DNA from 2 places in the Paenibacillus sp. 2KB_20 genome. Region 1 is predicted to be linked to the other one. Evidence: a T-box and tRNA genes for the amino acid it is inferred to sense, from the RefSeq annotation. Region 1 holds a T-box; the other holds one or more tRNA genes.

Region 1 (7,796 bases):
CATCCGGATCATATTTTTTCTCGTCATAAGCCCTCAATTCATTTAATAATTTTTGAAACTCATCAAATTCTTCTTTGCTGAATATTTGCCCTGCTTCATCTAGCACTCCATTCCAAAAAGTAGTGCTATCTATAAGTTTAACTTCTCCCTTCGTTGATTGAACTTCATTTAATTTGCGAAAGAGTGGCTCTAGCTCTGCGGTTAACCTTCTATAGTTTTTTTGCTCTCCTACGCTCAATCTCTCAATATGAAAATCCCCTTTTGTATCGGCAATTTTCAAATTAAGGAGGCCCCATTCTTTTAGTAAGGACATCCATTTTGTAAACTCCTCTTCACTGAGGTTTTGTTTGGCGGTCTGCAGCTTTGCCTCCAGCTCATCATATTGCTTTTGAGTTACTCCGATATTGTCCCGCGAACCATAGATGGAATCAGCTATGTAGCTATAACCGGCAAAAGCACCTGTTGGGATTAACAATGTAGCGGCCAAAATACATGCAACGACCCACTTTTTCATTCGTCTTCCTTCTTGAATGTGTCCGACTTTGTTAAGTATTTTTTCCTTGAGCTCCGTTGGTGCGTTCCATTCTTTGGTCTCTTCCTTAAAAGCGGTTTTCAATCTTTCATCGAAACTCATTTTACCCCTCCACCTTTCCCATAGCCAGAATGCTAATTTTCTGTTTTTTGCGCATCTTTTGCAGAGCAGCATGAATCCGTGATTTTACCGTCCCAAGAGGGATTTCTAATGTGGCTGCAATCTCTTCTTGCGTGTAATCATTCATATAATGCAGAATAACTACTAGCTTTAGCTTATAAGGAAGTCGATCTACGCTTTCAAGTAGCGATTGATTCGATAGTTTGTTGACCACCTCACTTGAGATATCATAGACCACGGCTTGATCAATCTGTTCAGCTTTTTTGATGATCCGCATATGTGTCCAACTCTTTCTGCGGTGAGCCTGAATTTGCCGCATGACAACTCCCATTAACCAAGGCCGAAACGGCCTGCTTACGTCAAACTTTTCAAGAGACCGGTATAATTGAATATAAATCTCCTGAATGACATCCTCTGCATCTGATGGTTCCCGAATAAGGAAATAAACAGTATTGTAAACGTCCTTAATGGTTGCTTCATATAACTCGCCAAACGCATCACGGTTCCCGGCCAACGTAAGCGAAATAAGCCTTGCATATTCAGATGGATGATTCATCTGCTACCTCCTCCCCTTCGGTCTTACAGTATATATTGGTAATAATTATAGATATCGTTCGAATTATTTCAAAATATAGGACAAGAATTCAGCTGTGACCGGAAAATGGTTTGTTTCTGTCCTATCGGAATATCCGCTGGCGTTATTGAATTAATCCAGCAAATGATTAAATCATATCCATCTATTTTGAAAAAGCGAGAACAGGAACTAATCGCCACTCACTACTTCTAAATATCGGAAAAGCAAAAGAAGATAATATTATTCACACAATCGGCTATGATTACAAGTCAGCCCCAAAAAAAGCCTTAAGCAACATTAGTTCGGTACTCAATTGGACTAAGGTTATTTAGTTTTTGTTGAAAACGTTCGTGGTTGTAAAAATGGATATATTGTTCAATCGCCATAATAAGCTCTTCCTCGGTCGAGAACGTGTCGAGTCGAAAACATTCCGACTTAAGGTGTCCAAAGAAGCTCAAGGTCTTGGCTACAAGACGGTAGCCAAGACCTTCCTCCAGGAACATCGCAACAGCCTTACTCTTGAATTCGATGTCATATGTCTTTCTTATTTCGCCCATGAAAAAATCCCCTCCAAGTAGACTTTAATGCGCTTTTTACACACTGTCTACTTAAAGGGGATAATATCAAATTAGCGACTTTCTATGGGACCATGTTCTTGTCCCCCGACATAGCTCGATTTTCGTTCTGTTTTTTTATCCCCTTTCTTGCAGTAAAAAAGCAATTCGGATTTAATCCGAATTGCTTTTTCTTTGAATACTGTGCTCCGGTACCGCCAACAAAGGCCAAGCGATGTCAAACCCTCTTCGATTGCCGGATTTATCATTCATCCTGGATTCCCGGCAACTCATAACGTTGTTACAAATGGCAATCCTAAAACATCAGCTATTGTTCCGCGTTCTGGAAATATTTATTAATTACTCCTTTAATCCTTCTAACTCCAGCAGCAGAAGATTGTTCTTTTTTAATACTGAACTTTCCTAAGTTTGTTGTATCTTCTACATGAGGTCCTCCACATACTTCTCGACTCCAAACTTTCCCTTCGTTATCTTTGATTGTATACACCTTAACGATATCCGGATATTTATCCCAAAAATTCCCTTCAACATTATTTTCTTTCGCTTCAATTTTAGGCATCTCTGAAATATAGGTAACTGCTTTTGATGAAATCGCATCATTCACATACTTTTCCACCTCAGCTATTTGCTCTGGCGTAAGTTTTTCATCATGGTTGAAGTCAAACCGTAATCGTTCTGAAGTAATATTACTTCCTTGTTGATGAACATGATCACCTAAAACTTCCCTTAAACCAGCAAGTAATAAATGAGATACCGTGTGCAGCGCTGTTGTTTCTGTTGAATGTTCAGCTAATCCACCTTTAAATTTACCCGCAGAAGCAGTTCTGCTCTTTTCAGCATGTTTCTTTGCCGCCTCTATATAAGAGGCCTTGTCCTCCAGGCTATATCCACTTTCAGTTAGAAACTCTTCCGTCAACTCCAAGGGAAACCCATATGTTTCGTAAAAATAAAAGGCATCTGCACCTGTAACTTTACCCTTATTCTTAAGATGTTTTTGTATTTCAAATTCTCCTTGCTGTAAAGTTCTATAGAAAAGATTTTCTTCCTTATTTACTATTTCGATAACTTTCTTTTTATTACCGATCAAATCTTCATAAGCTGTTGCTTCATCTATATAAACTTCAGACAGCTCACCCACAAAACTTCCTTGTATACCTATTTTTTTACCTGCACGAATCGCCCTTCTTAATAACCTTCTTGTTATATACCCTGCATCACTATTAGCTGGCTCCGCACCATCATTAATTAGAAAAGTAGCCGCTCTCACATGATCAAGTATGATTCTAAACGACTTTAAATCGTCAGTATATTGTTTACCACTTAACTCCATCAATTTTTTCTTGGGATTAAGGAAGAAAGCCGTATTATAAATATCCTTGTCACCATTAAGGGCTGTTGCAACCCTTTCTAATCCGCCTCCATAATCAATATTGGGATTTTGCATTTTTACAAATCCTGTGGCTTCTTTTTTGTAACACATAAATACGTTGTTCCCAATTTCTAAAAACCTCTCGCTTACAGAAGCAGGATGATCCAGTGAATCACCGCCTGGTTCAAGATCATAGAACATTTCACTATCAGGCCCACCCGGTTCACCAACAGGCATATCCAATGGACTTCCGGCTCGACTCCACCAATTTTCTTTTTCATCGTATAAGAATATTTTTCCACCTCTAGATGCCCCATATTGATAGGGATCATCTTCAATGATAGGTTCTATACCAACTGATTTAAATTTTTCTGACCAGATTTGAATGGCTTCCGTATCTTTCTGTATATTCAAATCATCACTTCCTATAAAAGCACTGATATACAGCCTGCCAGGATCAATTCCTAATTCGATAATATGCCAATTCCAAATGGCATCGATTTGCTTTTTCTTATAGTTATTTTCATTTGCTTTAAACTCCCATCGACCTATCATTTCAAAAAATGTCAGATGCGACGTATCTCCTACTTCATCAATATCCACTGTCCTTAAACACTTCTGAATATTAGTTATCTCATTACCTATCGGATGCTTTTCCCCCAATAAATAGGGAACCATAGGTTGCATTCCACTTCCCGTAAACAACGTTGAGGGATCATTTTCTGGTAACAAGCTAGAAGAGGGCACTTGGCTAGCCCCTATTCCTTTCATAAAATCAATATATGATTTTCTTAACTCATCTGGTGTCATTTTCACCATGCTCAATACCTCCATTTTAATTATTATTTAATCTTGGAAAATCATTTTGCAAATATTCAAACGAGAAGAAATAAAACAAAAAAGCCCTAAGCTGACATATTTCTTGTCAACTTAGGGCGAACTATTATGTCCGTGTTACCACCTAATTTCAGATTTCTCTGCACTCTATCAATACGGGATATCTCCGATATTGTTTCCTGAATAACGGTGGAACTCCGTTGAAGCCTACTAAGATTCCTCTGTTCGGTTCACAGCTCCGAGACTGCTTCACTATTAGATCAATGAAGATTCGCACCAACCATCTTCTCTCTGTGAAATCCCTAATAGCTACTATTTCTCATCATAGCCTTTTCGTTTTAAATTAAACCAATGCTATCACACTCAACTTGCTCCGTCAATTTAATTCCACTATTTTTTATAAGGTATAAGTCTCAGGAGGTACAACAAACTTGGGTGGGGAAGTATTGCCTCCGGAGCGGAGGTGATAACCCTTTGTGGCATGATGGATTTTCCCCAGAAATTCGCCCCATTTTTCGTAAAGCGATTCATTCCAATCTTCATCCGACACTTCTTTTCCAAGAGACATTTCGTATGAAATGGCTAGGAACGAACCATTTTCTGCAGCAATTTCTTCAACCATTCTGCCCTTTTCTTTGATGGTTATTGCTTGTTAAAGAGATAGAGATAGGATTCATTCGTTGATAAACTTCTCAAATTCACTTGGTATGTACCAGGAGGTACGTTCCATATCTCTGCTGTGGTGTTCGTGTGTGTAAATCTTCCATAGATGAGGACTGGCTTTCCAAAATAATCTCTGTTAACGAGTGTATAATTCACTTGGGGGGATTTGTTACTATTAATAGGATGTTTTTCGTTCGTCCCTATGCGAAGTTACTGAGCGGAAACCTCGAACTTCGTGCCGGCATCTCCGGCAAAAACAATAGATCCTCCAGCAGATAGTTCAACAACCTGATCCTTGCCTCCAATGACACTAAAATAGGTGCATGATCCCTTTGCATCATAAACGGCATAGGAAGAGTTCGGGGGCATGTTCACCTTAATGGACTTACTCTTGTCTTTGTCGCTTATCTTATACCATTGCGCGTATCCGTTGGTCGGAATTGTAACGATTGATTTTTTAGCGAAGTTAGAAGGCTTCACGGCATCCTCGTTCACTAAAATGCTCCCATTGTGATTCATGTACTCAACGCCGTCTTGTGTAAAGAACGTATACCTTGAGAGATCCCTCCCATTTATTCCCGGAATTTGCAATTCGGAGATGGCTGAATTCGGGTCGGTTATTCGCCCATCCAGCACGTACCCTGGAAGTTGTTTCGACATATTCAAAGGGATGGTTATAGACATCAAATACATAATCGACGTGTATTTTTCATTCAGCAGATAATACTTCTTTCCATCACGCTTCATCCATACCTCTATTGTCTTTGCTGGGAGATCCTGAGACTCGAGCTTCTCGGCGTTGTACTCTGATATAGCTATCTGCCCAAGACCTGGAAACGAAGCATATTGGCGCATCCATGAGTAGGTGCGTCCGTTCTCCTCCGTCACGAAGCTGATCATCCTGTTCCCATCCCCACTCCGGAACGTGCCGTCCGCTGAATAATAATAGATCTCGGTTGGATTAACTGGCGATTGCTCCGAAGTGATGGACATGATGCCACCTTCGCTAATATCTATATTTGTTGTTGCACGTGATGAGCCATAGATCCCTGAATACTCAAGCATGGACTCCGGCATATCGGCCTTTACCGGCTTGCCGTATGACTTCTCAGGCTTAAATTCGGTAATGGTGCCTTTCTCCTTCAGAGCCTGAAGCAAGATTTCGTTCGCCAGAAGCTGGTCGGTCGTACTTACCCCGCCTGTAGAGACGACAGCTGCTGCCATGCCATACTCAGGAAGCACAACGAGTGATGCGTGATAGAGAACCGTGTCCCCACCTTTTGTCAGCGCCTTTATCCCATATTCGCTGAAGGGATACAGATTGACGCTGTCCCAGCCAAGACCGTATTCGAATGAGCTGTTGTCCGCATCATCAGGCCACAGCGGCGTCTTATACTCGTCTTGTGCCATGGCCGAAGCCGATCTATCGGACAAGACTCCTTTTGCTTTCCCCGTGAAAACTTGCGAGAATCGAGCTAAATCTTCCGCAGTGGAATAAATACCTCCTGATCCGATTACATTGTTTGTCTCGTTGGGAAGTTGTCCTGTATAGGTAGGATAATAGAGTTCCGCCATCCTCGCTGTGTCCAGAGGATCTTGCGATGTTTTGGTATTGGTCATACCCAGCGGTTCCGTAATATATTTATGGATATAAGAAGTAAAGTCCATGCCACTAACTCGCTCGACCACAATCTCCGCTAGCGCAAATCCGTCATTGCAGTAAACCGAAAAAGCCCCCGGATCCGCCTTCAAAGGCTGATCAGCCAGTTGATTCAACAGTGTATCGTGAGCGTATGTATCGTTATCTTCAAATAAATATTTGTTCGTCACCGATGAACCATTCAGACCGGAAGAGTGATTCAGCAACATGCGCGGCGTAATCTGTTTGTAGCGTTCATCCTTCATCACAAATTCGGGTATATACTGGACGACCGGCTTATCGAGGTCGATTTTCCCTTGCTCAACCAACTGCATAATCGCAACAGCGGTAAACATTTTACTGGTGGAACCAGTTCCGTACATCGTTTCTTTCGTGAGCGCTCTCTGTTCCTGTTCATCATTCTTCCCGGCTTGACCTGCTACGACGATCTTCCCTTGATCAATAAGGGCGTACTGCACGCTGTTCGTGCTGTATGTTTTAGTGAGAGTGTCAGCCTTTTCCTGTGCAGCTTTCAGGGTCGCTTCGTAGGTGATCAAAGCCTTGTTCGTAGGCGAGTCCATTGCCGCCGCTGGCTCAGATGTATTCAGAACCCCTGTTATGTTCTGCGTCTCTGTTGGTGCTGTCTGATACTGTGTCTGCCATAACACACCGCCTGCAATCAGCAATACGAGAAGTCCCACAGCCAGTAGAAAGGCCAGACGATTTTTCTTAGATCTCTGTGGCAAATGGTTCAAAGGTTATATCTCCTTTACATGTATTTTAGGAAAGTATAGCAGATGAACTTTTGATTTCCCTTGAAAATTAGCTGATTTATTCTCATATTAACATAAAAGAGTTAGTTACTAATCTGGCCGTAAGTTTAATAAAAGTTGTCTAATCATCTTTATTAGGCGTCGTCGATGAGATCATATTGGGAATGTAAGAATGTTCATGTCATCTGTCGGGAATGTTATCACAACTTCTAATCTGCATGATGTATTGAACTAGTGTGTCCCGTTAGGTTAATCCTCCGGATGCTGGCCAACGTTGTCATTCTTTGGATGTTGCTGCCGGGATCTGATCATTTGCTTATACCTCTCGCGGATCTTAGGTATTGCCTCCTCCCGTAACCTTTCGAGCCTCTCAACTGACAGAAGATCAAGTCCCTCTTTCTGCTCCGGGCTAACCTTGTACACTTTCGTCGTTATGATCTCTCCTGTTACATATACTGTTCCCGCTTTCGCCAAATCCCTTTTGTCCTTGTCCATGTTTGCCACGTTCTCCTGCCCCCTTGTTATGGGTGAGTTCGTTTCCCTCTTTCTACTTGCCTCTAAACAATTCTAAACCATTTTCAACTATCCATACTGAACGGCCGTTAAATTACTTCTGCTTTGTGTTATCCTGCCCTTTAGCTTAAAAAGGCAACTGATCACTCTGACCAGCTGCCTTCTCTTCTTTATTAAACTATCGTGTCCCTTTAGCTTAAC
Region 2 (7,796 bases), on a different contig from region 1:
CGCGGGTGGTTCTTCCATTAAATCCTATGTCAATGGACAGGGTGAAATGGGGATGTTCCAGCACAGTCATCAGATTTACGGACGGAAGGACGAGCCGTGTAATACATGCGGAGGACCGATTCATAAGATCGTGGTTGGCGGACGGGGGACCCACTTCTGCCCGAAGTGTCAGCCGTTAAGGAAGTAATCCAATAGGCGTGCACCCATTCCTTTCCTCACACATATAATGTGGAACATATGTGGAGCGCATGGAGCTGCTCTTCTTCATGAATGAGCCGCTTGATGTGGAGCTTACGAGGAGGGAAAAGGGTGCTCAGTCATATTTTCTCGTCTGTGCTGCTGGCTATGGCATTAAGCCTGGACGGATTTGGGGCGGGGGTTACATACGGTCTGCGCAAAACCAGGATACCGCTGCTGTCTGTATTGATCATCTCGCTATGTTCCGGCTTGGTGCTTGGCGCCTCCATGCAGGCAGGCGCGCTGTTACAGCGGTTCTTATCCCCATCTGTGGCGTCCGTGATCGGAGCCGCCATTTTGATTCTGCTGGGCTTATGGTCTCTATGCCAGCAAGTTCGCAGAAAAAACGAGTCTGATGTGCAGCCGGTTTCCAATAGGGTTATTACAAAGTCTCTTATAGAAACGCAGGGGGTTGACCATCAAGTAAAATTACGACGTGAGGTTAACACGGCAGGTCAAGAGCATCTTCAGCGGGCGGTATTCTCTCTTGAGATTCCGAAGATCGGCGTTGTCATTCAAATTCTCCGCAGTCCCTCGAAGGCGGATCTGGACGACTCCGGCAGCATCTCTCCGTGGGAGGCGATGTGGCTCGGGATCGCGCTATCGCTCGATGCGTTCGGGGCAGGGCTTGGCGCAGCCATGCTGGGCTTCTCACCGCTAGGTACCGCAACGGTTGTTTCCTTGTTTAGCGGGATATTCCTGGTGCTGGGCATGAGGGTTGGTTTACGCTTTGCGTCCAAAGGCGGCATGCGTTTTATCTCTTATTTGCCTGCTTTTTTGTTAATCGTCATGGGTATAATGAAGCTGTTATGAGGTGAAGTCATGAATATCGGTTTAACCGGAGGAATTGCAACAGGCAAGAGCACCGTGTCCTCCATGTTGACCATGAAGGGAGCACTTCTCGTCGATGCGGATCTCATCGCCCGGGAAGTGATGCTCCCGGGTCATCCGGTGCTGGGTAAAGTGACCGAACATTTTGGACAAGCGATCCTGTTTGAGGACGGTACGTTGAATCGAAAAAAACTCGGGGAGATGATCTTCCATCATCCCGAGCAGAGAACGGTGTTGAATGAGATCACGCATCCGGCGATCCGGCAGGAAATCCGGGAACGGACGGAAGCGTATGAGCGGCAGTATCCGGACCGGCTCGTGGTAGCGGATATACCGCTGCTGCTTGAGGCTAAGGAGCATTATTCTTATCTTGACCAGATCGCTGTCGTTTATGTACCGCGAGAGCTGCAGCTAGAGCGTCTGATGGTGCGCGATGATCTTAACAGGGAAGCGGCAGAAGCGCGTTTAAACAGCCAGATGGATATCGAGGAGAAGAAGCGTCTCGCGGATATCCTTATTGATAACAGCGGAACATTGGCCGAAACACAGCAGCAGGTGGACAACCTGTGGGGCAGGCTGGTTCGGTTATGAGGTGGCTCCGTAAAAAAAGAGTGCTGCTTCTGCTGTTTGTCTCTTTTGTAGCGCTGCTGTTTCTGAGCTCGAACTGGATGACCTTGCTGTATCCGATTTATTATAAGGATGAAATCCGGAAGCATGCCGCTTACTATGAGGTCGATCCCTTCCTGGTGGCTTCCATCATTCGAGTGGAGACGAACTTCAAGCCAGGCAAGGAATCCAAGAAAGGCGCGCTGGGCATTATGCAGTTGATGCCGGATACGGCGAATTGGGCGATGGAAATGGCCAAGCTGCCATCGGTGAACCTGCTGAACGTGAAGAATGAAGTGGATGCGAATATCCAGTTGGGCACCTGGTATATTCAGAATCTGCACAAGGAAATGGACGGCAATCCGATTGCCGCCATCGCCGCTTACAATGCAGGCCCCGGAAACGTGAAGAATTGGATCAACAAGGGCATGTGGGATGGAACCTACGAGAATGTGAAGAGTATTCCTATCGGGGAAACCCGTCACTATGTACAGCGCGTGATTTATTATTATAATCAGTATACAGATGTATATAAGGACGGCTTTTAACAAAAAAGAGCGCTGGACAGGCTCTTACATCGAGCCGTCCAACACTCCTTTTTTAAGGAAGAATCGATTATTGACCGGAGAATTGACCAGCCAATTGTTGCTCGGCCAGGGTTACAAGACGCTTTGTGATGTATCCCCCGATCGAACCGTTCTCGTAGGAAGTCATGTTACCTTGGTATCCGTCTTGTGGAATGGAGATACCAAGTTCTTGAGCTACCTCGTACTTCAATTGCTCAAGAGCAGCGTTTGCGCGAGGAACAACCAGGTTGTTGGAGTTGTTGTTGCTTTGTGCCATGTTAAGTTCACCTCCTTGGGTTGGTAAAAGTATTATGTCTCGGGTTTCGCATTTTCATAACATAAAAGAACAAAGTTTTGCTGGTAAATTTTTCTGTAGCGCCATTCAAGGCAAAATACGCTGAAACGAAGGAAGTGAAGATGACTTTATGAAATGTCCATATTGCAGTTATGCCGGAACGAAAGTGCTTGATTCCAGGCCGGCCAACGAGAATAAATCCATCCGCCGCCGCAGGGAATGCGAGCAGTGCAGCAAGAGATTCACAACCTTTGAGATGGTGGAGGAAACGCCGCTGATCGTCGTGAAAAAGGACGGAAGCCGCGAAGAATTCAGCCGGGAGAAGGTGCTCCGCGGTTTGATCCGGGCATGCGAGAAGCGTCCGGTATCCGTGGACCAGCTGGATATGATTGTATCGGATGTAGAGAAGGCACTGCGCAATACCGCAGCAGCAGAGGTGGAGAGCCGCCAGATCGGGGAGCTTCTGATGGAGCGGTTATATCCGGTCGATGAGGTAGCTTACGTCCGCTTTGCATCCGTGTATCGCCAATTCAAGGATATCAATATGTTTATGAAGGAACTGAAAAGCCTGCTGTCCAAGGGTACGGACGTTTCGGAGTTGTAAGAGCGCCATGGTTCCGCACGATCCAGGTGCTCTTCTGGTGCTCTCATAGGGCCCATTATCATCATCGCTAAGTGACATTATATAGAGAAGTAAAAGGGATACAGCACGTCATCAAAAAATGTGAAAAACATGTTGACATGCCTGCTGATTTTTTATATGATATAGAAGTCGCTTACGGGGCCTTAGCTCAGCTGGGAGAGCGCATCGCTGGCAGCGATGAGGTCAGGGGTTCGATCCCCCTAGGCTCCATAATAAGAAAACCCTTGATGATATATCATCAAGGGTTTTTTGCTTTATTAGGACGGTTTTAAATACATATCTAATTGGATTTGGGGACGAATTGGGGACGAAATTAATATGGAGAAACATGCATGGCCATTCATTAGGTCATGAGAACATGCAGCGCAAGGGAGGAGCATATATTCAACGTGTCTTTAGCGCTTACTATTAGGAGGAAAAAGACATCGGTAAAGTCTCCGTACTAACATCTTTGGCCGCTGAACTTGGTCTGGATGAAACAGACGTCCAGCCAGCCTTCTCATCAAGGTTGGCTGGACGTCTTTTTTAGGATGTATACTTATTTTTCAGCAACGATGGCAAACATGGGCCTATGGCGATTGAGAATTTTTTCTCCTGCGCGATAAAAATCGGCATCGAAACCTTCATGGACTTGGATTTTGGCAAATCCGATATATCGCAGCATTTCGGCGTCCCATCCCGGCCTTCTTACGTAGGTCAATGGCAAGGTAAGCGCCAATTGATCCCCTTCTTCGATATCCTTCTCTTCGCGATAAGGCAAGTAACCTTGATCAATTGCCTCTTCTTTAGCTTTTCTAAACAGCTCCGCCTCTTGGGGATTACTCAAAAACAAATTCCAGTTGGCATCGAAGATCATCACTTGTCCGCCGTCGTTCAGCATGCCATGCCAATTTTGATATGCGGCAACAGGATTATATAGGAACCAGGTGACGTTTCTGGAAATGATGATATCATATCTTTCTTCCGTCTTGTAATCGATAATATCGGTTTCTATTACTTTGAAATTGCAGTTATGCTTTTGCGCATTTTTATTAGCTCTAGCCACCATTTCAGACGAGGAGTCAATGGCGGTAACCTCATGCCCCATCCAACTAAGCAAAACCCCGAAGAAGCCGGGACCTGTTCCCACATCTAGGATTTTCAAATTTTGTTTTCCGGATAACTGATGATTCAAGATCGCTTTCCATTGATCATAGGAGTCGGTTGCAAATTCCGTATCTACAATTTCATCATAGACAGCAGCTCCTTTGTCCCAATAGTCACGATATTGCTGCGCGAGTTTATGCTCTGTCATTATTCAGATCTCCTTTTTTTAAAAAAAATGTTGCAAATCGTAATGATTACGATTAATAATATACAAAGATTACTCAGTATGCAAGCGGTCAAGATCATAGCGGCTGTTTAATCACAAACAACCTAGAAGAAAATTAGGAGGAGCATGGATGTTGGGGAGATTTAGATTCGGAGTTGCAGGACTTGTCGCATTATCTTTGCTTATGGGGTGTTCAAAAGAAACAGACCCGGTCCCTGGCAAAGCAGAAGACAAGCAAATCGTTGTTGCCGTAACGCAGGACGCTGAGGGAGATAAGCTCGATGCTTCGACCTACAATGGATCAAGACATACGCATGCCGCTGTATATGACGCGCTTGTGGAATATGAAGGAGAAGGGGAGCTTGTTCCCAGCCTGGCTGAATTCTGGCAGGTCTCCGAAGACGGTAAGATGTACACTTTTCATTTAAGGAATCAGGTGCAATTCTCAGACGGCAGCCCATTGAATTCAACGGCGGTTAAGTTTTCCTTGGAGAGGGCGGTCAGCAGGGAAGAGAATGCCACGCTGGAAATATCCCGTTTGATTGCAAACATAGAAACACCGGATGATGACACCGTCGTGCTTTCTTTTAAACATACCGCAACTCAAGTGCTGTATGAGCTCAGCCAGGCAAGGCCGTTTCGGATTATGAGTCCAAACTCGGTAACTCCAGCGGGAGACGCGAACGGAACCTTTCAGCAAGCGATCGGCACGGGCCCTTGGAAAATAGGCAGTTACCGACAAGGGGTGGAGACCATACTGATAGCAAATGAACATTATTGGTTAGAGGAACCGTCAGCGTATTCACTCGTTTTTAGAGTGATTACAGATCCTCAGGCAAGGGTGATGGCGCTGCAATCCGGAGAGGTCGATCTTGCAGGCGGGGAACTTGGTAATGTTCCAGCAGAAAGTCTAAGTGTTTTCCTAAATAACGATAAGTACGTGGTGGAGACCGGGGCGAGTACGATGTCCTACTTTTTGGTCATCAACCAAAACCAGGCGTTTCTATCGGACAAGAACATTCGCCAGGCCGTCAATTACGGAAACGATACGAGCAAATATGCCGATGGCACCGGCGATGCCGTCAGAGGATTGTTTCAAGAGAAAGTTGCGTTTGTAACTGATGATAATCAGCCTTCCTATCCTTACAATCCCGAGAAGGCCAAACAACTGATCGAAGCCTCGGGCTACGAATGGAACGAAAAGAAGCGTCTTTACGAGAAAGGCGGGCAAGTCCTGCAGTTGCGGTTGGTCATTCAAACGGAAGAATATCCAGAATGGAAAGAGATGGCGGAGATTTTCCAAGACAACATGAAGCAGATCGGAATCCAAATCCACATTGTGAATCAGGAAAGGGCGGCATACTACGATACGCTGTGGGGCAGCAAGGATTATGACCTGCTGATGTACCGGACCTATACGGATGCTCAACTGCCGTATCGATTCTTATCCTCGTTATTCTACAGCTCGCCATCTACGCCGGGGGTTGCCTTTCAAGATCGTCCTTTGTCGGATTTGCTGGATCAAATTGCGGCTACGGTTTCCGTCGAGAAACAGCAAGCCCTGTTCGACCAAGTGTTTCTTCGAATGCATGAGGAAGCTATGTCGGTACCCATATACTATACCAAGCAAACCTTTGTTCATACGAGCGATGTGATTGGCTTTGCATTCAATGCAATCGAGGACGATCCGTTGAAATGGCATCGCTTGAAGAAAGAAGACCAGTAATGCTGCGTTCCATGATCCATCGCCTGCTGATGCTGATGATTACCTTTGTCCTGTTTTCGTTGTTCGTGTTCGCATTGATGCGTCTGGCGCCGGGCGATCCGGCGTCCATGATGCTGTTAGAGATCGGAGCGGTACCGGAGCAGTCGCTGGTGGCTGATCTACAGGAACAATGGGGACTCGACCAATCGTTCCTTCAGCAATACATGGCCTGGGTGTTTCAGATTGTTCAAGGAGAACTGGGACATTCCTTCATGTCGGGGGAACCGGTGTTACATGAAATTATAAGTCGTTTAGAGCCGACGTATAGACTCATTGCAGGCTCTTTTGTACTAACGATCATCATTTCCATACCGGTCGGGATATGGCTGGGGCTAAATGAGGGTTCGATTCCTGATCGAGTCGTATACTCGTTAACCATCTTGGGATTGTCCGTTCCTTTATATTGGCTCGCTATTCTTCTAATGTATGCGTTTGGCGTCATATGGCCCGTCCTTCCGGTTATTGGCAGTTCTACCTTGCTGCATTATGTACTTCCGGTGACGGCCATTTCGCTGGTACAAAGCGTTTATTTCATTCGAATGGTACGTTCCTATACCGTTCAGTACAGCAAATTCTCGTATATCGAGGCTGCAAGGGCCAGAGGTTTGCGTAACTCGATCTTATATCCATCCTATTTATTTCGCTCAATGCTCGTACCGGTCCTGACGTTAATCACGACGAGTCTGCCAAGTTTTTTCGGGGCTTCGATCATAACGGAAACGATCTTTAGTTTCCCTGGGTTCAGTAAATATATGCTTGAGGCTATATATCGCCGTGATTTTCCAGTCATTCAAGGGAGCGCGCTTCTAGTGGCTGCGTTTATCTTTGTGTTTCATTTTGTGACCGATATGCTGTACTTCTTAGCCGATCCACGCATTCATCTGGACAAGCAGAGGTGGGAACTATGATTCGTCTCATCCGGGTCAATAAACTTCCGGCAGCAGCGTTGCTGTTTATCGCGATTCTTATGATTACAGGACTCACCGCCCCATGGGTTTCGCCCTATGACCCGCTCCATACGAATCATGAGCAAAAGCTTCTTCCTCCAAGCCTTGCTCATCCCTTTGGAACGGATTATTTAGGAAGGGACTTGTTCAGTCGCGTGATCCACGGCATCAGTGAATCGGTGTTCCCTGTTTTCATCGTTCTCGGCGTTGTCATGCTGATCGGGCTTTTTGTTGGTACGGCGAGCGCTTTTTTTGGGAAAAAACTTGATATGTTCATGATGAGCGTGACGGATACATTTATGGCATTGCCGAATATCCTGCTCACGATCGTGATTGTCGGTTTTCTTGGTTTCGGCATGGAACATGTCTATTTTGCCGTGATACTGTCCTGGTGGGCCAAGTACGTGAGATTAATACGGGGTTTGATCCATGACGTTAAGAAGGAACCGTATATCATTGCTAGCAGGGTAAGCGGATCCTTTGGAATGAGAACGATGATAAGGCATATGATACCGAATATCGCGCCTCAGATTGGAACCATGCTGATCCTTGATGTAAGCAAGGTGATATTGACATTATCGGGTCTATCCTTTC

Evidence for each region. The T-box of region 1 lies ahead of AB4124_RS18175 (alanine--tRNA ligase). A T-box ahead of a tRNA ligase gene usually reads a tRNA of that ligase, here a tRNA-Ala.
Region 2: it encodes a tRNA-Ala, which carries the amino acid that the T-box ahead of AB4124_RS18175 (alanine--tRNA ligase) is inferred to sense. The anticodon was not compared.

Annotation. Positions count from the first base shown of each region.
Region 1 is NZ_JBFRHH010000006.1:309,282-317,077, reverse strand. It holds gene AB4124_RS18190 (DUF3600 domain-containing protein) at 1-634, opposite strand, end outside; gene AB4124_RS18185 (sigma-70 family RNA polymerase sigma factor) at 636-1,208, opposite strand; partial or broken gene AB4124_RS18180 (IS3 family transposase) at 1,514-1,681, opposite strand; gene AB4124_RS18175 (alanine--tRNA ligase) at 2,109-3,989, opposite strand; T-box leader at 4,099-4,342, opposite strand; gene AB4124_RS18170 (hypothetical protein) at 4,405-4,629, opposite strand; gene AB4124_RS18165 (serine hydrolase domain-containing protein) at 4,881-6,890, opposite strand; gene AB4124_RS18160 (hypothetical protein) at 7,332-7,586, opposite strand.
Region 2 is NZ_JBFRHH010000001.1:489,029-496,824, reverse strand. It holds gene mutM (DNA-formamidopyrimidine glycosylase) at 1-187, shown strand, start outside; gene AB4124_RS02295 (MntP/YtaF family protein) at 310-1,050, shown strand; gene coaE (dephospho-CoA kinase) at 1,060-1,659, shown strand; gene AB4124_RS02285 (lytic transglycosylase domain-containing protein) at 1,656-2,222, shown strand; gene AB4124_RS02280 (alpha/beta-type small acid-soluble spore protein) at 2,290-2,517, opposite strand; gene nrdR (transcriptional regulator NrdR) at 2,666-3,139, shown strand; tRNA gene AB4124_RS02270 (tRNA-Ala) at 3,316-3,388, shown strand; gene AB4124_RS02265 (class I SAM-dependent methyltransferase) at 3,717-4,472, opposite strand; gene AB4124_RS02260 (ABC transporter substrate-binding protein) at 4,621-6,216, shown strand; gene AB4124_RS02255 (ABC transporter permease) at 6,186-7,163, shown strand; gene AB4124_RS02250 (ABC transporter permease) at 7,160-7,796, shown strand, end outside.